Regions from separate parts of the Vibrio sp. QJM3NY_26 genome, predicted to be linked through region 1. Evidence: predicted binding sites of a transcription regulator. Region 1 holds the regulator's gene; each other region holds the start of a gene.

Region 1 (6,742 bases):
AAGCGACAAAGCACAGCATGGTTCGTGGGAAGTCAGCTTGTAAGCAAAAACTGCAACAAGATGTTGGCCTCCCCGTCACCGATTGTGCGGTTTATGGCATGGTTTGTCGTTTGACTAATCAGAAAGGTGTTCATTACTTACTGCCTATCATCGAACAGTTTTTGAAAAACGATCTTCAGATCGTGATTGTCGGTACTGGTGATCCAGTTTTAGCGAGTCAGCTGAAAGAGCTGTCGGCACTTCACTCAGATAAGTTCTCGTTTGTAGAGGCGTATAATAATGAGCTTGCGCACTTAGTTGAAGCGGGTTCTGATTTCTTCTTGATGCCTTCGGAGTTCGAACCTTGTGGCTTAAACCAAATCTACAGCATGGCTTACGGTACGTTACCGATTGTTCGCTCTGTGGGCGGTTTAAAAGACAGTGTGAATGATTACGATCAGGATCCCGAGATAGCGACCGGCTTTGCTTTTGAAGAGCCAACACCGCAAGCGTTACTGGCAGTATTGCATCGTTCATTACTACTTTATGCACAAAACCCCGCTGAAATTAAGCGTGTTCAACTTTACGCTATGCAACAAGATTTTAGTTGGGAAGATGCGGCAAAAGAATACCTTACGATGTACCATTCTGCATTTTAACGTGCTGAATTAGCTGTAAAATAAGCTGATGTATAACAACTGAACTTAATAGTAGAAGGCGCTCTGATAGTAGAGTGCCTTTTTGTTTTCTGGTCAGATCACATCACGTTTAGGAAGACAAAACTTGCAAACTCATTTTAGTCAGGTAGAAAAGGTGGGGTAGGTATTCACATGACTAATGTTAGGTTTGACACTATTATCACTTAAATTTCTTGATTGCGTGATATCCTTAGCCATCGCCTTGTGATGAGGCAGAGCTCCATTCCAATAATTAAAGCGATAGGTATGTCTGAGAGTTTACTATTTCATAAAACATTTACTCACCCTACGAGCGATGAGTGGGTTGTATTTGTGCATGGCGCAGGAGGCAGTTCCTCCATCTGGTTTAAGCAGATCAAAGCGTATAAACAGCACTTCAACTTGCTTCTCATTGATTTGAGAGGGCATGGTAAATCAGACAACATCCTCAAAGGGCTGATTTCGAATCGTTATACGTTCAAATCGGTGACGCTTGATATTCTTAAGGTGTTAGACCATCTGAAAATCCGTTCTGCACACTTTGTAGGTATGTCTTTGGGCACGATTATTGTCCGTAATGTCGCAGAGCTAGCGGCTGGCCGTGTGCGTTCAATGGTACTGGGTGGTGCCGTGACTAAACTCAACACTCGCTCTCAAGTCTTAATCAAGTTGGGTAACTTGAGTAAGCACATCATTCCTTATATGTGGTTATACAGCCTTTTTGCTTACGTTGTGATGCCACAAAAAAGCCAAAAAGAATCACGTCACCTGTTTATCCGCGAAGCCAAAAAACTGTGCCAGAAAGAGTTCAAGCGCTGGTTTATCCTCACGGCTGATGTAAACCCATTGATGAAATACTTCAAAGACCGAGAGTTGCCGATTCCAACTTTGTATTTGATGGGCGAGCGAGACTACATGTTCATCAAGCCAGTAAAAGAAATGGTAGAGGCGCATAAGTCGAGCGAGCTAGTAGAAATTCCGAATTGTGGACACGTATGTAACGTAGAAAACCCTGAAGAATTCAATCAACGATCTATCGCTTTTATTCAAAAGCAAATTCAGTGATTATCTCGATTCTTCACCAGAACAGACGCTCGAATAGAATTGAGACAAAAACGGGAAGCTAATTTTAGCTTCCCGTTTTTATTTGGAGGAGGTATCTGACCGAGTGGTTATAAAAGGCCGTTGGAGCCACTTTACCTTTCAAAACCTGCTATTCAGGTGAAGCAGCACCGCACTGCCAACAAGAACCAAATTGTGCTTCGTTGACTTCATGACATTCTCCGCAACGCCACTCTTCATAAATGATTGAATCTTGCTGTTTCTGGTAGTCATTAACAACTGCCCAGGCTTTGCTCGCCAATTCTGGCTCATATAACCATACGTAGGGGTCAGTTTCTTCGGTAAATGGGATTTCCCCTTTCAAACCGAATAACCCTTCACCACGGACTTCACACGCAATATTCACACTTTCTAGTAATCCACGGATGATGTGGGCTTCTGTCGGATTCGATGCACTGAAGATTTTCATTGAGATAGAACCTTATCTGGCTATATGCGTTATTAAGCTATTATAGGTATACGTTATTCAGCCACAGGTGCTGAGCGAAATTTATTCATCAACCATTTAGCAATGATTGGGAATACACCCAGTAAGGCAAATGACAATAGTACTGAAGGGGACACGATACCCGAAAGTGAATCAATTTCCGCGAGTTGAGTACCAGCATTCAAGAAAACGGCAGTACCCGGTAACATTCCTATTTGACTTGTAATGTAATAGCGACTCACAGACATCGGTGTTAGACCCATCAACAGATTGATAAGGAAAAATGGGAATACAGGAATCAGACGCAGAGAAAACAAGTAAAATGCTCCGTCTTTTTCAACGCCCTTGTTAATCGTTGCTAATTTGTCACCAAATTTGGTTTGGATCCAGTCACGTAAAAGGTAGCGGCTACTTAGAAATGCGAGGGTTGCACCAATGGCACTGGCGAAAGAGACCAGCAGCAAACTATTCCAGAAACCAAATAGCGCAGCTCCTAACAGGGTCACAACAGCAGCACCAGGAATTGAGAAAGCAGTAATCATTACATACGCGACAAAATAGATAGCAGCGGCAGCAATGAAGTTGCTATCAATGTAGTCATTTAAAACGGCTTGTTGGGCCTTGGCATTTTCAAGCGTTAGGTATTGGCCGAAATTGACGCCTAACAAGACGATGGTTACGACCAACACAATACCCAATATCATTTTCTTACTCATTGATACTTCCTCTAAATTTTCAATGTATACCATTAGTATAGACAGACAGGCAAAGCATAGATTAACTTTCAGCAGATATAAAAAAAGCCGCAGTAAATGCGGCTTAGTTATGTATATAGTTTTTCACTTACAATGTTAATTGACGCGATTGATAAGCTCTTCACGACGCTGCTGCGGTATAACAGACCAATGTGTGCCATTGATCGCGCCTTCTAGCGCCCAAAGTAGTTCAATACTGACAGAAGACGCATGTGATTCTTTGATGGCGTTAAATGCGTTTACAGAGCCAGATTCATATAAACGTTCTACGGAATCGATCCCTGCTTTTTTCAACATACGCTCAGTGGCGAGTCGAAGGTTGGGCAGATCTTTGAGTCGAGTAGGCTTAGCTGAAGATTGCTCAGCTTTTTCTTCTTTAGCAAAACCCAGAGACGTCGTTGCAAGCTGCAAGATTTTCTCTTGGTCTTGCCACAGGCCTTCGGGTAAAGCGAAATATTTAGTAACGACAGGGAAACCACGTTTTTTGTAGACGTACGGTTGAAAGCCTTGTTGTTCGAACTGTTTCGTTGTGCATTTGTCTGCTCGTATGTGCAGCTGGTCATTTACAACCAGAGCAAACATAGTGTCATCAGCAAAAAGACCGAAGCCACCAAACATCGAGCGTGATTTTATTTTTCCTAGGGATTCAAATAATTTCATTGAATCCTTTAGTATCGGTTTATCCATGTTATTTATCTCGGTGTATTTGAACTACGCCACCAAATAAGCAGGTCCGAGAGATTAGCAAAATGTTGCAATTAAATTGTCAATTAGCCGTAAATTACTAAATTATTAGTAGTTACTGCATTTTGCCATCGGTAACCCCGCTACCATACCAACGAGTGGTTTAGGCCGGAAGCTTTGCGTCTCACTCTTTCAAGTGATTTGCCCTGTGCGTGACTGATTGAATAGAATAAAGTTTTTGTTGAATGAGGCTCACACTTGTTATTTCAAAATGTGATATTGCTTCAATTAATGATCTTTCCAGTATGATACCAGGTTCATTCATGTTGTTGATAAAAAAAGCGCACCTAAAGGTGCGCTTAATTATATTAAACTGAATTTATCAATTAATTTAACGTTTTAACTGTGCTTCGCTCAACAATTTCAGGGTGCATTTCGAACACACGCTTTTCATGGTCTTTATCTTTAATGCGTTCTAACAAAATTTCGAAAGCGTTCTTACCAACACGACGTTTGGGTTGGTGAACCGTTGTTAACGGTGGAGAGAAGTATTCAGCCAACTCGATGTTGTCATAGCCGATCACTGAAATATCTTCAGGGATACGAATTCCTTTCTCTTGCAATCTGCTCATTAGGCCGAGTGCCATTGTGTCGTTAAAACAGAATACGGCCGTTGGGCGATCTACCATCTTAATGATTTTCTCTGCAGCAAGAACCGCAGTATCACACTCGAAGTTACCTTCAATGATCATGTTATCATCGGTAGCAATCTTAGCTTCGTTGAGTGCGCGTTTGTAACCCGCGATGCGTTCAACACATGCCGCTTTGTCTAAGTGGCCACTTAAACAAGCAATCTTGGAGTGACCGTGCTCAATGAGGTATTTGGTCGCTAGGTAACCACCTTCCTCAGAGTTGTCGATGATCTTATCTGCTTGAGAACTCTCAGGGCCCCAATCCATAATCACTTTAGGAATGTCAGCGTGACGGTCTAACATGCCTCTTAGCTCTTCAGTTAGGTCAGAACACATAACTAAGATGCCATCTACACGTTTCTCTGCAAGCATTCGAATGTAGTCACGTTGCTTCTCATAGATACCGCCCGTATTACACAGAATCAAAGTGTAACCTTGACGGTAGCAGTAGCTTTCAACACCATCGATAACTTCAGAGAAGAATAGGTTAGTTGATTGAGTAACTAGCATGCCGATAGTGCGGGTTGTATTGCACTTCAAACTACGAGCAACGGCACTTGGTGCATAGTTCAGTTCGTCTACGGCTTTATTTACTTTTTCTTGCGTCGCTTCTGCAACAAAGCGAGTTTTGTTGATTACGTGAGAAACGGTTGTTGTTGATACGCCTGCTAAGCGAGCGACATCTTTTATAGTGGCCATGGTTTTATCCTATTAGAAGCTACTTTCCCAAAGTACGGAATGAAGTAGCCGTTAAGCTACCTAACTAAGAGCTTAAATTTGTAGGGCTCTTTGGGTACTAAAGTGCTAAAAAACAAAAAACCGCTATTGAGCGGCTTGTCTTAACACCGAAATGCTCAAAACTATAATAAGCATAGCATTTCGTGAATGTTTCATATTTTATCGTTTGCGGTCACAATTTTAGACTGACTAGAAATTACTCGCAATAAAATTCACCCGGAAATCCGGGTGAATTGTCACATTCTTCTGAATTTATTTAACGAGTCATCCAATAAGCTTATTCACCAGCGAGGTATTGGGTGTCCAATTTACAGAATGCAAGTAGCAGAGATGAGACTGATGCGTAGAAACCGAATTCGTCAACGTCATGACATTTAACGTTGAACTTTGGTACCCAAGTAAGAAGTTGTTGCTCGATAAATTGCTGTTGAACAATGAACGATTTCTCTAGCTCTTCTTCAAGTTCCGTTTCATTAGAACGGATGATCAAGTTGCCAAGGAAGTCGAGTGCGATAGCGATGTGGTCAGCTGGTTCTTTTAGGTCTTGGTTCACCACTAAGTTGTGCTTGGCCATGATCTCTTCCATATCTTTTGCTGGCTTATCATTCAAAAGGCCAGTCTCACCGATATACATAGAAGCGTAAGGAAGTGCGCCATGCTTATCTGTTTTTAAGAATAAGTCACAGAAGTCAGCAGACAATTCTAGTTGAGCATCCTCACGCGTTTGTAGGCGGTTTAGCGCATCCACTAGGCTATCGATCGCCGGCTTTAGTGTTTCATTTTCGCCTAAACCAGTTAGGAAAGAACGAATTTCAACAGAGTGGTAGTGATCGAGTTCTTCTTGAGTGAGCTCTTTAGCGAATAAGCTTGATAGCCACCAGTATATTTCTGCTCTTTGCTCGTTGAACGCTTTCGTATCTTTCATTTCTTAGATCCTGATTTAGTCTTGTGGTGTTACTTATATGCATCTTGAAGTTACTTGTGCAAAGCACACCAAGGCTGAATAACAAGGTTATTTGCGAAACGCAAAGTTACTCGTTAGTAGTAATGCCTATATTGAATTGCGATGGACGATAAATAGCAAGGTTTAAGATTGTCTTGTATCAAAAAAGATCCATGTTTCTGGCTTTTATCTTGTGTACCACTAGAATTGTTACGAGTTATGAATAGAATAGTCACTGAAACTATTAAATAAGAAAAGTGGTGTAGATGAGCTATCACGTATTAGTCGTAGAAGATGATGTGGTAACCCGCAGTAAACTGGTCGGATACTTCCAGAACGAAGGTTACACAGTAAGCGAAGCGGAAAGCGGCGCTCAAATGAGAAACGTGTTAGAAGATAATAACGTTGACCTCATTATGCTGGACATCAACTTACCAGGCGAAGATGGATTGATGCTAACTCGCGAATTACGCAGTCAATCAGACATTGGAATTATTTTAGTTACTGGACGCACGGATAGCATCGACAAAATCGTTGGCCTTGAAATGGGCGCTGACGATTACGTTACTAAACCCTTCGAACTTCGCGAGTTATTGGTTCGAGTTAAAAACCTACTTTGGCGCATTTCTGCCGCTCGTAAAACAGCAGCAGGTAAGGTTGAAGAGACTGAAGACGAATCTGTGGTTCGTTTTGGTGAGTGGACGTTTGATATCCCTCGTCGTGCG
Region 2 (6,742 bases), 230 kb from region 1:
CCTGCATCTCTGGCTAAGTTTTGCATGCGTTTATCTGAACAGCCAGCCACACCAACCGGGATCATACCCGCTTGAGATATACCATTTTTCAGTTGCACGAAATCTATATCGCCCGCGACTTTGCTAATGTTGATAACAACAGGCGCAGCTGCGAAAAAAGTGGGTGCCTGGTCTACCTTCTCTTGAAGAAAAGACACTGCATTTTCGACTTGATCATCGGATAAGTGCAAAACAGATAGCGTGAAACTGCTACCTTTTAGATCTGGGTTACTAGACATCGAAAAACTACAGGACCTCAATAGCGGATTGGTACAATTTCTTTATCAATAAAATAAAGGGCATTGCCTGAAACTAGGTTTATCATGTTATATTCCCAAACCAAGCACAGCAAGTAATCTTGTTGTCAAATGAACGTTTTGTTCCCAATATTTCCCTAACATAAACTATTGATCTCGCAAGTGAGAGTTTTGTAGTCATAAACATTTAGAAAAGGTTTGTCATGCTGTGTTCTATATATAAAAGTTCAAAGAAAGAAGGAACATACCTTTATATCCCTAAGAAGGATGATTTTTCACAAGTTCCTGACGCATTGATGCAAATGTTTGGTAAACCTAGTTTTGTAATGGTAATTAAAATGGACGGCCGTAAACTGGCTCAAGTGAACATCGATAAAGTGAGAGAATCACTGAACACCGATGGTTTCTTTTTGCAGGTTCCGCCACCACCAGTTAACGAACTTGAGCTTCATAAAGAGCGTAAAGCTCAAAATAAAGGTCAAGACGAAGAGTGATAGCCACCTCAATTCAAGGAGGAGTGATCGTTGAGTAAATTTTCGAAAACCATATTGGCTGTGTCGGCATTACTATTGGGTAATAGCCTGACCATTGGCTCGGTTCAAGCTGAAGAGCTTAGCTTTGAGCAATATGTAGAAAAACTAAAGCAACAAGGTCGTGAAGAAGGTATTTCTGAAGCGATCATTGATGAAGCTTTTGATGGTGTGACGTTTAAGCCAAGAGCGGTAAAAGCTGACAAAAACCAACCTGAAAAGAAACTGACTCTGGATGAATACATTCCACGTGCGGTTCCTGACTGGAAAGTGAAGCAGGCGAGATCACTCTATAAGAAACACTACACAGCGTTAAAGCGTATTGGTGATGAATATGGTGTTCAACCAAGATTCATTGTCGCTCTATGGGGTGTGGAGAGTAATTTTGGTAAGTTCACGGGGAATTACAGTGTTATTGATGCTCTAACAACCATGGCTTATGAAGGTCGCAGAGAAGCCTTCTTCCGTAGCGAAGCGATGGCGGCATTGAAGATACTTGATCAAGGCCATATTGCACCAAAAGAGATGAAAGGCTCTTGGGCTGGCGCGATGGGGCAACCTCAGTTTATGCCTAGCTCATTCTTAGCTTACGCCGCTGATGGCAGTGGTGATGGCAAGAAAGATATTTGGGGTACCGAAGAAGACGTGTTCGCTTCGGCGGCGAATTATCTCAGCCAATCGGGTTGGGATGACAAATATACTTGGGGGCGTCAGGTTCACGTTCCATCAACCGTGTCTATTGAGATGCAAGGTCGAGACGAAGACAAAGCGAAATACCTAAAAGAGTGGTCTGAACTTGGTATTAAGCGTTATGACGATCGCCCACTGCCTACACTTGATGAAGACATCAAAGCTTGGTTGATAATGCCGGACGATGAAACGGGTCGTTCGTACCTCATTTACAACAACTACAATGTGTTAATGAAGTGGAATCGTTCTTACTACTTTGCTTTGGCTGTCAGTCACCTAGCCGATAGAATTAAGTTTGATTAATCGACCTAATTTGATTAATAGACTCAATCTGATTAATAGAACTAGGTCGCTTTGAATAGCATTTAGCCTACTATAGGCAGAACAGATTAAAGGACTCTTCGGAGTCCTTTTTATTTTATATTTCAGATATTTAAGAAGGTGGTTTTGTGCTAACAGATAGAGCCGCACAGATGGTGATATTCCATGCGTTAATCAAGCATGAAGGCTTTACCAGTGCAGCAAAAAGCTTGAATGTGTCGGTATCTCACATCAGTAAACAAATTGCTTTGCTCGAGGATTCGATAGGTATCAAGTTAGTGCAAAGAACCACACGCAGCCTTACGTTAACTGAAGCTGGAGAAGTGTTCTATCAGCATTGTGAGCAGCTGTTCAATACGGTGAAAGCGGCTCAAATGGACATGGATAGCCAGCGTGACGACATTTCTGGAATATTCCGTATAGGCTTGTCTCAGTCATTTGGCACACTGCATATCATTCCAGCGATTGACCAGCTTAGACAGCTTTACCCTCAGCTGAGAATTGAAGTGCATTTGTTCGATTACAAAGTGGACATGATTGAGGAGCGTTTGGATCTCTGGATCACTAACAATGAAGACTTGCCTGAAGGTTACATTGCGCAGCGCCTAGCCGACAGCCAGTTTGTGGTAGCCGCATCACCGGATTATCTGATTAAGGCAGGGACTCCACACGTGCCATCTGATCTGATTGACCATAACTGCCTCATCTACCGCAGCCGTGAACGTGATTACACGTCATGGGCATTTGATAACGGCCAAGAAAATCTCAGTGTTAAAGTGGCAGGCGATTATTCGGTGGATTTGGCTGAAGCGGTACGAGACGCGGCAGTATCAGGTTGGGGCGTTGCTTACCTAGCGACTTACTTGGTCAAAGAAGAGTTTAGAACGGGCAAGCTCATCCAAGTTTTACCGGAATGGCGAGCAAGTCAGCTGATGCCATTTTATGCCGTGTATCCGAGCCGAAAGAACATGCCGAAGAAGCTTTCAGCAGTGATTGAGTTCATCAAAGATCATATCGGATCACCGACGTATTGGGACAAAAACCTCAAAACCTGCGTTGAACTGCACCGCTAACTGTTTCCCAATCTATAAATATAATTTCTATATGGAAAAAGTGTGTTTTTTAATCAAAGTTAATTATTAAAATTCAATAACTTAGTGGGAGGGGATATTAAAGAGTGATTCAACCAACATCACATTAACAACCTCAACTTGCCGCAAACGATTTCCTCTATAGAATGCGTCGCCTTTACTACCTACAACTTTTAGGTTGACGCATATGGCTTCCCTACTTGGAATTATCACTATTTTAGTAGCCGCTTGGTTACTATCTACGGACAGAAAAAATATCCCGCTAAGAACCGTCTCTTTGGCTTTCTTACTGCAAATCTCATTCGCGCTATTGGTTCTTTATGTGCCGATGGGTAAAGAAGTGTTGAATGCAGCTACTGGTGCAGTGTCTAGCTTGATCAACTACGGTCAAGAGGGGATTAACTTCCTATTTGGTGGCCTAACGAATAACGGATTTGTATTCGCTATTAACGTTCTCGGCATCATTATCTTTTTCTCTGCATTGATTTCAGGTTTGTATCACATCGGCTTTATGCCAAAGGTAATCAACCTAATCGGTGGGGCTTTGCAAAAGTTCTTAGGTACAGGTCGTGCGGAGTCACTGTCTGCAACTGCGAATATTTTTGTTGGCATGATCGAAGCGCCATTGGTGGTTAAACCTTACTTGAAGCACATGACGGATTCACAACTGTTTGCCGTCATGGTGTGTGGTTTGGCTTCTGTAGCTGGTGGCACGCTAGTCGGTTATGCATCGCTTGGTGTTGATTTGAACTACCTGATCGCTGCGGCATTCATGTCTGCTCCTGCTGGTCTATTGATGGCCAAGATTTTGGTACCAGGTAACGCAGATGAGGCTCAAGAAAATATTGAATCTGACGTTGAAATTCCACGAGCAACAAACGTAGTTGAGGCAATGGCAGATGGGGCTATGTCTGGACTTCGTATTGCCGTTGCAGTGGGTGCGACACTTCTGGCCTTTATCAGTGTGATTGCAATGCTGAATGGCTTATTAGGTATTGTTGGTGGTTGGTTTGGCGTAAACCTAAGCTTCGAACTTATCCTAGGTTATGTGTTCGCACCCGTTGCATGGCTGATCGGTGTGCCATGGTCTGAAGCTGTGGTTGCAGGCTCGCTGATCGGTAACAAAATCGTTGTGAACGAGTTTGTGGCTTTCATCCAGTTAATGGACGTAAAAGACGCACTGAGTGAGCACTCAAAAGCGATCGTTACTTTCGCGCTATGTGGTTTTGCCAACATCTCTACGATGGCAATTCTGATTGGCGGTTTGGGTAGCTTAGTTCCAGAGCGTCGATCTTTCATCTCACAATACGGCTTTAAAGCAATTTGTGCGGGTGTGCTTGCCAACCTAATGAGCGCAGCGATTGCGGGCGTGGTGCTTTCTCTATAAGTAATCATTGGTGACTTATAAGCACTTTCTAACTCGGGCATAACCACCTAGTTAGCTAATCGTGGCTTTGCTCTCCCTATAGTAAAGTGACTGATTAACCACAATAATATTCGCTTAGTATGATAAAGAGAGCCTATAGTGTAAGAACGTAGGCTTTCTTATTTCAGTGAATAAGTTTGTACCACAGGGTGTGGTACAAATGTTTTAGGGGCATAAATGGATTTGTCGATCACTTCTTCTTTGGCGTTAATTGGACTCTTGTCCTTGGCTTGCCAGCTACTTGGTTGGCGTTTGCGTCTTCCCGCTATTCTTCCTTTGCTTATCGTTGGCCTGCTATTAGGTCCCGGTCTCAACATCCTTAATCCTGATGCCATTTTTGGTGATGTACTGTTCCCGTTGATTTCATTAGGGGTCGCCATCATTTTGTTTGAAGGTGCATTGACTCTTAATTTCAAAGAAATCAGAGGCCATGGCCGCATGGTGACTCACTTAGTGAGTTTCGGCATGTTGATTACATGGGCGTGCATCGTGGTGGGGGCTTATTATTTTGTCGATTTCAGTTGGCCATTGGCGGCGTTGTTTGCTGCATTAGTCGTGGTGACCGGCCCAACGGTGATTGTTCCCATGCTGCGCAGCATTCAACCCAAATCTTCGCTAGGCAGTATCTTGCGCTGGGAAGGGATAGTGATTGACCCGATTGGCGCTCTGTTTGCCGTTCTCGTTTACGAATACATTGTCTCTTCAGCCGATCCTACAAGCCATGTTCTGTCGGCGTTGGGGCTGACTTTAGCCATTGGTTTGGGCTTAGGGATCATCGGTGGCTATTTGATTGCCAAGATGTTGCAAGGGCATTGGGTTCCACATTATTTGCGTAACGTGGCGGTCCTGACATTAATGCTGGCGGCGTTCTCTTTCTCAAATGATCTGAGTGAAGAGTCCGGTTTATTAACCGTGACCATCATGGGTATCTGGCTCGCCAATGTGAAAGGCTTGGATCTCGAAGACATTATTGAATTCAAAGAAACCCTGACTGTGTTACTCATTTCTGCGTTGTTTATTCTGTTAGCGAGCAGGCTTGATTCGGGGACTTTCCTCTCAATAGGTTGGGGTGGAATTGGCTTATTAGCGGTCGTCATGCTGGTGGCTCGTCCTCTGAGTGTGTGGATCAGCGGGATCGGCACGGATCTTACTTCAGCAGATAAATGGTTTTTGAGCTGGATGGCGCCTCGCGGGATCGTTGCTGCCGCGGTTTCTTCTCTGTTTGCAATCAAGCTTCAAGAGAAGCAATTAATCGAAGGGGCAGATTTACTGGTGCCAATGGTGTTCTTGGTCATTATTGGTACAGTAGTGATTCAGAGCCTAACCGCGAGTTGGTGGGCTAGAAGGCTGGGTGTGACTCAAGAGAAGGCACAAGGGGTTATTTTCTTTGGTGCGACTCATTTTTCACGTCAGTTTGCCAAAGTGCTGGCGACACACAACATCAACAGTGTGCTTGCTGATACCAACTGGGAGAGCATTCGCTTAGCGCGCATGGACAACTTGAATGTCTATTTCGGTAATCCAGCTTCGAGCCATGCTGAAAATAATCTGGAATTGGATGGGATAGGGCGTGCCATGATTGTATCGCCTTATCGTCAAACCAACCCACTAGTCAGTATGCACTATCAAGATGAGTTTGGTGAGAATAAGGTGTTTGAACTTGAATCCTCAGAAAATAAACATGAAAGGCATCAGGTGAGCCGTGATGGCAATAGAAGCCTGTTTTCCGAAGGGGTTACCTATTCCAAACTTAACTCCTTGATGGCTCAAGGCAGCCAAATTAAGAGCACGGGTTTAACCGAGGCGTTTGACCTTAATGAGTTTAATGCCCTGTACCCTAAAGCGATTCCACTTGGCGTGATTAATGATGGTGATTTTCGCTTAGTGACACAAGGCTCTGAATTGGAAAAACTCATATCAACGGAGTGTCAGGTCATTAGTTTATTGCCACCTTTGGGAGAGATTGAAGGTATCGATACTCCAGATAAGTAGTGAGTGCTCTGTATTTAAAGCGAGTCGCTTTGTATCAAAAACGAATAGCTCAGTATCAAAAAAGCCGCAACGTTTTCACGCTGCGGCTTTCTAATTTTGCTCTAGCTTATTTTACTCTAGGGCGAGGCAATTCATGCCGCTGGTATTACTACCTAAGCTGTCATTGCGGACTATTTCGAGTGAAATTGCTCACAAGCGATCATAGTATTCTCGATTAGGCTTGCCACTGTCATTGGACCAACACCACCCGGAACTGGTGTGATGAAGCTTGCGCTTTCTTTAGCCACATCGTATTCAACGTCGCCAACGAGCTTGCCAGATTCCAAACGGTTGATACCAACATCGACCACAACAGCACCTTTCTTAATCCAAGCACCAGGAATGAAGTTAGGCTTA
Region 3 (6,742 bases), 910 kb from region 1:
ATACAAAGAACTGGAGTTAGGCCGTTCTCTTTTAGGAATGCGAATTTCTTAGCAACGAATTCGTCAGACTCAGCGTGGTATTCACGACGCTCAGAGTGACCGATGATGATGTGAGATGCGCCGAACTCTTTAAGCATTGCTGGAGACATGTCGCCAGTGAATGCACCGCTGTTGTTTAGGTCAGAGTTTTGAGCACCTAGGATGATCGCGCTGCCCGCTTCAGTAAGCGTACGCTCAGCAAGATCAACGAAAAGTGCTGGTGGAGCAACTGCTACGTCTACGCCTGTTACGCCTTCAAGTTCAGCGTTAAGACCGTTTAGTAGATCAACAACCATTTCTTTGCTGCCGTTTAGTTTCCAGTTACCCATAACTACAGGATGACGCATAGGAATATCTCCAAAGTATTTAAATAAATCGAATGTAAAAAAGTAAACTTTATTACGAAATAATATAACAGAATAATATCAACAGATCATGACTGTGGTCATGACTTTCTTGGATCTTACTCAATGGTCAGAGTAGATTTTGAGCATATATCAGTGATCCGGCAGACAGAATAATAGCTAACTTCTCGGATTTTTCATCGTTAGTTGCTATTAAGGGACAAACGATTGCGTTAACAATAGGAAGTAATAATGCCGAATCTAGTTCTAGAGTACTCAAATTCAGTGGATGAGCGAGTGAATATCCAAGGTTTACTGGAAGACCTTCATCAAGTTACATTAAACTGTGGTTTGTTTGATGTACCTTCTGTGAAGTCTCGTTCACTGCGCTGTCATAACTGGTTGGTCGGTGATGAAGAGGACAATGTGGATTTTGTTCATATTAGCTTTGAGTTACTTTCAGGACGTACCGAAGAACAGAAAAGAGAATTGTCGCGTTTGTTGATGCAAACCCTACAAGAACAGGCAAGCCATATCCGTAGCCTAACGGTCAACATACGAGATATGGATAAAAGTTGCTTTCAGAAAGTGATGAACTAGCTAAAAAGAATCAACTAACTAAAAGTGATTAACTGACTATTTGCTGCTAACTTTTTGGTAGCGCATTAATTTTTTGAGTATTTAAGATGTCGATGAAAGATTTACTGCTCTCTTTCAAGGGGAGAATTGGTCGTAAGACTTACTGGATTTGGAATGTTTTCTACTATGTAGCGATTACTGGTTTTGCTTCCGGTATTTCTGTTCTGTTCCCTGCATATTCCTATATCCTGCTACCAATCTTCCTACTGTTGCTGGTTATCCCAGATCTTGCAATTACCGCTAAACGCTGGCACGACCGCAATAAGTCGAACTACTGGTTGCTGTTGAACGTGCCACTGGTGCTTGGGCGTTTGGCTTCGCCAATGGTCGCAACGACAACAGAGTCGGTATCGCCAGTTCACATGGCAGCAACGGTTGCAGCATTAGTATGTGGTTTATGGATTTTGATTGAATGTGGATTGCTCAAGGGAACTGAAGGCCGTAATGATTACGGTGACGACCCAGTGTAAAGATTGAATGATTGAGAAATAAGAAGGGAGCATTGTGCTCCCTTTTTTTAAAGCGTTTTTCTTTGAATGGGTTTTTGTCGCTAGTCCATTTCAACGGTTAGTACATTTAAACAGCTAGTACATTTTTGGCTCTGTATTTGGCCTGAAAGGCACGACATTTTCAGGCAGAGATTCTTCAAAATCGCAGCGGCCTTTGAGTGCATCTTGGAATTTACAGACCTGACAGCGCAGCTCTTGCATCAGAACAACATTAGCGTGATGTGGATTCTTGCAGCGGCTGACGACTAAATCGATATGACTTTGTTGAGCGCGAAGCCTGTTTTGCATGGTCTCTGAGGCTGAGCAAATCATCTGTTCGCACATCTCGTGTTTGAATTGATCGAATGCTTTCGGATCGCTTTTCGCGAGTTGGACCAGTTCATCAAAAGGGGGCAGTTTTTGATTGGGCTGTGGATGTGCCATGATTCCTTCCTTAGCATTAAGCATGTTTCATATGCTTTAAGCTTAAGAAAGAAATTTGTACAAATTTTAATCTATTGGTGTTTTCTCAATATTGAGACAGGATCAGTAACTTGGCGTTAGGGTATAAGTACAACGACGCTCGCCAGTAATGATGTGTTCAGTGCGGCTCACATGACATTCATCTTTGAGTAATTCTTTGAAAACATTGAGCTCAGATTGGCACAGGCTAGGGCAGCGAGTTGCAGCTTTGCAGATAGGGCAGTGGTTCTCGATCAAGATGTAGTGATCGTCATGCTCTTGAAGTTCAGCCATGTAGCCTTCGTCTTCACGCAGCTGGGTGAGTTTTTTAAGCTTGCTGCTCAGCGATTCACAATCAGACAGCGCGGTTTGATATTGCTTAAGGGTGTGTTGTTCGCGCTCGGCCGCAACCTTAGCTAACCCCTCTTTACCAAACAGGTTCTCGACAGCATCGATCACTTGAATGGTGAGTTCACCGTGTCGATCTGAAAATTGACCATGGCCTTGTTGAGTCAGGGACCAGTGGCGAGTCGGGCGACCCACTTTTACTTTAACATCATGAAACGCAAGAATACCGTCATCTTCCAGACTTTGCAGATGTTGCCTTGCACCCATTGTCGTCATGCCAAATTCTTCTGACAACTGTTTCGCGGTTACCGCGCCTTGACGCTTAATGGTCTGTAAGATTTTGTCGCTTGTTTTCATACTATCTCTACCTCATGAACCTTACTATTATGAGGCAAGGTGTTTATAAAGCAAACCATTTACTATGGTGCAGGTGAAATGCACAGATTATTGGTGACCAATAAAACAAAAGGCTGATACTTGGTATCAGCCTTCGAATGTTCTGCTTGAGCGAGTTTAGGTCTATAGGATGTGACCGATTACTTCTGGGTCTTTACGCTCTAGGTAATGGATAGATTTGATGCGGCGAATCGTACGGCAGCGACCACGGATAAGCAGTGTTTCTGTGGTTGCGATATTACCTATACGTGTGATGCCCTCTAGAAGGTCACCCTTAGTAATGCCAGTTGCTGAGAATACAACGTTGTCGCTACGAGCCATGTCTTCCATCTTCAACACGATACCCGCCGTTACGCCCATTTCAGCACAACGCTCTAGTTCAAGCTCACCGTGCTTGCGGTTCTCTTCTGTATCACCTTTTACTTCATGGCGAGGAAGCAGGCGTGCGTGCATGTCGCCGTCGAGTGCGCGAATAACCGCAGCCGAAACCACGCCTTCAGGCGCGCCGCCGATGCAGTACATTACGTCGACTTCGCTGTCTGGCATGCACGTGAGGATAGAAGCAGCAACATCACCGTCTGGCACTGCGAATACACGAACGCCCATCGCCTGCATGTCGGCAATCACTTGATCATGGCGTGGCTTAGCTAGTGTCGTTACTACCAGTGTATCGAGTGTTTTACCTAGTGCTTTCGCAATGTTTTCTAGGTTTTCTGTCAGCGGCAGTTCTAGGTCAATCACGCCTTTTGCACCAGGGCCAACAACCAATTTTTCCATGTACATGTCAGGCGCTTTTAGGAAGCTACCTTTTTCGCCTGCAGCCAATACAGCCAATGCATTTGATTGGCCCATTGCTGTCATGCGAGTCCCCTCAATTGGGTCAACGGCGATATCTACTGCATCACCGCCAATACCGACGTTTTCGCCGATGTATAGCATAGGTGCATCATCGATTTCACCTTCGCCGATAACGATCTCGCCGCTAATTTCTGTTTTGTTCAGTAGGCTACGCATTACTTCTACAGCAGCGCCATCTGCAGCGTTTTTATCGCCGCGGCCAAGCCACTTGTAACCAGCTAGTGCTGCACCTTCAGTGACACGAGAGAATGACATTGCTAAATCGCGTTTCATGCGGACTCCAAAATTTTCAAAAGGGGAATAGAAATTTCGCGGCGAATTTTACCATATCCCAAAGGAAACGTTTGCCTTTTTGTTTTTTTGGGATTGCTCTTGATCAATTTACGGGTGAAAACAGGTATTATTCATCAAAATAATCAGTCTGTTGCCGCGGTAGTAATAATTCACGTCAATATTCGGTAAAAAGCGCTGTTTTTTTCATCGAATGGCGCAAAATATCGAATATATTGAGTGTTTATCCTTGCTCTGCTGAGTAGAATGGGGAAATAAGTGGAGTAGACCTTCACCATCAAACGGATAACTTAAAGGTAGGCCAGAATGTCTTTTGAAGTACTAGAGCAGCTAGAAGCAAAAATTCAAACAGCAGTAGATACAATTGCACTTCTTCAAATGGAAGTGGAAGAGCTTAAAGAAGAGAAACAAGCACTAGCAACGGAAGCTGGTGAGCTTAAAGAAAGCCGTCACGAGCTAGAGCAAAAAACTCAGCAAATGCAGGAAGAGCATTCAGCGTGGCAAGATCGCATCCGTAACCTTCTTGGTAAAATGGATGACGTAGAGTAATTGACTCTTCAGATTTAAAAAAACGCCCGCTACTGAGTAGCGGGCGTTTTTGTTTGTGTTCTTATGCTTCGTGTTCTTATGGTTTATTTTATTATTTGAAGCTGAGTGAGAGTTACTCGATCTCTTCTTCTTCAACATCCAGATCAAGTTCGACATCTAAAGGCTCTGCCGAAAGAATAATGCCGGTGTTGTCAGCGTAGAGGTAATCTTCCGGTAAGAAGGTTACGCTGCCAAAGTTGACCGGTACGTCCAATTCGCCGACACCTTCTTGGCTCGCACCAACAGGGATAGAAGCCAAAGCCTGAATACCAATGTTCATGTCTTCTAGCTCATCGACTTCACGAACACAGCCGTAAACCACAATACCTTCCCACTCATTGTCTTCGGCAAGTAGGGCAATCTCAGCATCGATCAGCGCTTTGCGTAGTGAGCCGCCACCATCGATTAACAACACACGTCCCAGACCATCTTGCTCTAATACGGAGCGAATCAAAGCATTGTCTTCAAAACACTTTAATGTCGTGATCTGTCCTGCGAAGGATGCACGTCCACCGAAGTTGCTGAACATGGGCTCCACGACATCAACTTGATCCAAATATATGTCGCACAGTGCTGAAGTGTTGTATTCCATTAGTATACCTTTTGAACAATGAGCTTACTTTGAGTATATCGGTGCTTGATCCCTTTGCAATGATTAGTCTCATTTAACTCAATAGAGTTTGAGCTACGACAACCCCTGCAAACAATAGGTTAGTGACCAGTGAGCATTTCACAATCACTGGCATCATTGGTGCAATCTGCGCTGGTTTTTCGGTTTCCCAAACGGCCTTGCCATGTTTGTAAACAATAACAATGCTCAATAAAAACGGCAGGCTGATCCAGACCGGTTTTTCTTGAATCAGTAGGTAGATAGCGAAAGAAGCAAGGGCGAGACCAAGCAGTGCAAAATGATAGTGCTTGGCTTTGCGTTGCCCTAGGCGAACCGCCATGGTGCGCTTACCACATTCGCTGTCGTTCTCTATATCACGCATGTTGTTGATGTTGAGTACCGCAACCGCCATTAATCCACAGCCTAGCGCTGGAAGGAATAGGCTTGGTTCTACATGACCTGTATGTAAGAAGTATGTGCCTGAAACGCCTAACAAACCGAAGAAGATAAATACCGATAAATCGCCAAGGCCAATATAACCATAAGGTTTATTGCCCACGGTGTAAGCGATGGCAGCCATTATGGCTAATACGCCTAACGCGATGAAAGATAAGATGCTTTCAATCGAGGTTAAGGCATGAAAAATAAGAATCAGCCCAGCGAGCATGGTAAACACGATGTTGAGGATGATGGCTTGCTTCATGGTTTTCGCGGTCACCGCGCCGGATTGCATTGCGCGTGTTGGCCCCAGACGGTTTTCGTTGTCTGTGCCTTTTACTGCGTCACCATAGTCATTGGCTAGGTTCGATAAAATTTGTAATAAGGTGGCAGTTAAAAAAGCCAGTAGGGCTATTGATAGAGAAAACTGACCGCCGGCGAACGCTAAACTACTTCCTGTAAGAATAGAGACAAGTGCGAGAGGCAGAGTTTTTGGTCGTGCGGCATCAAGCCAAATCAGTAGAGATTGTTTCATCGTAGGTCTAATTCTTTGTAAGTCTTCGTTTCAAACTGTGTTTTGAGTATACGCCCATTTTTCGGGTAATAAAAAGCCCACTCGAAAGTGGGCCTTGAATTCGCTTACTAGCTGCTATTTCTTTGAGATAGAGCAATAAGTTGGAGTTTCCTGTGCTACAGGATGAAGCGACTTAGGTCTTCGTCTTCCACGAGCTCGCCAAGCTTAGATATTACATAAGCTTCATCAATCAGCAATTTACTGCCTGCTCGGTCTGTTGCGTCAAATGAAATTTCATCCATTAGGCGCTCCATGACTGTGTGTAGACGACGCGCACCGATGTTTTCAGTAGTTTCGTTCACACGCCATGCTGCGTCTGCAATTTGGTTGATGCCATCTTCAGTAAACTCAATGCCGACATCTTCTGTTTTCATCAGGGCAATGTACTGTTCTGTCAGTGACGCCTTTGGTTCAGTAAGAATACGTTTGAAGTCATGTGCTGATAGTGCTTCAAGTTCTACACGGATTGGTAGACGACCTTGTAGTTCAGGGATCAGGTCTGATGGCTTAGCCACTTGGAATGCGCCTGAAGTGATAAACAAGATGTGGTCAGTTTTAACCATGCCGTGCTTCGTTGATACTGTGCTGCCTTCGATTAGAGGCAGTAGGTCGCGCTGAACACCTTCACGAGATACGTCTGGGCCTGAGCTGTCGCCACGCTTACAGA

Evidence for each region. The regulator PurR, encoded in region 1, represses purine synthesis genes. The targets are predictions, from matches to a motif close to TNANGNAAACGTTTNCNTNA.
Region 2: a site for PurR is predicted at 3,050-3,069, ahead of AC3CH4_RS10935 (NupC/NupG family nucleoside CNT transporter). Genes of this name have one in related genera too.
Region 3: a site for PurR is predicted at 3,907-3,926, ahead of glpX (class II fructose-bisphosphatase). Genes of this name have one in related genera too.

The regions. Positions count from the first base shown of each region.
Region 1 covers NZ_CM173515.1:2,271,174-2,277,915, reverse strand. Annotated here, with positions in the region: gene glgA (glycogen synthase GlgA) at 1-638, shown strand, start outside; gene AC3CH4_RS09990 (alpha/beta fold hydrolase) at 924-1,721, shown strand; gene AC3CH4_RS09985 (putative signal transducing protein) at 1,870-2,187, opposite strand; gene AC3CH4_RS09980 (TVP38/TMEM64 family protein) at 2,241-2,921, opposite strand; gene AC3CH4_RS09975 (TfoX/Sxy family DNA transformation protein) at 3,057-3,647, opposite strand; cyclic di-GMP riboswitch class I at 3,775-3,860, opposite strand; gene purR (HTH-type transcriptional repressor PurR) at 4,031-5,035, opposite strand; gene torD (molecular chaperone TorD) at 5,352-5,999, opposite strand; gene torR (two-component system response regulator TorR) at 6,284-6,742, shown strand, end outside.
Region 2 covers NZ_CM173515.1:2,496,632-2,503,373, reverse strand. Annotated here, with positions in the region: gene minC (septum site-determining protein MinC) at 1-278, opposite strand, end outside; gene AC3CH4_RS10950 (YcgL domain-containing protein) at 500-790, shown strand; gene AC3CH4_RS10945 (lytic murein transglycosylase) at 821-1,819, shown strand; gene AC3CH4_RS10940 (LysR family transcriptional regulator) at 1,990-2,910, shown strand; gene AC3CH4_RS10935 (NupC/NupG family nucleoside CNT transporter) at 3,116-4,315, shown strand; gene AC3CH4_RS10930 (cation:proton antiporter) at 4,532-6,346, shown strand; gene folD (bifunctional methylenetetrahydrofolate dehydrogenase/methenyltetrahydrofolate cyclohydrolase FolD) at 6,517-6,742, opposite strand, start outside.
Region 3 covers NZ_CM173515.1:3,177,445-3,184,186, reverse strand. Annotated here, with positions in the region: gene tpiA (triose-phosphate isomerase) at 1-386, opposite strand, end outside; gene AC3CH4_RS14240 (5-carboxymethyl-2-hydroxymuconate Delta-isomerase) at 636-983, shown strand; gene AC3CH4_RS14235 (DUF805 domain-containing protein) at 1,070-1,492, shown strand; gene AC3CH4_RS14230 (DUF3135 domain-containing protein) at 1,607-1,954, opposite strand; gene AC3CH4_RS14225 (helix-turn-helix transcriptional regulator) at 2,057-2,677, opposite strand; gene glpX (class II fructose-bisphosphatase) at 2,840-3,847, opposite strand; gene zapB (cell division protein ZapB) at 4,172-4,414, shown strand; gene rraA (ribonuclease E activity regulator RraA) at 4,527-5,045, opposite strand; gene AC3CH4_RS14205 (1,4-dihydroxy-2-naphthoate polyprenyltransferase) at 5,119-6,036, opposite strand; gene hslU (ATP-dependent protease ATPase subunit HslU) at 6,192-6,742, opposite strand, start outside.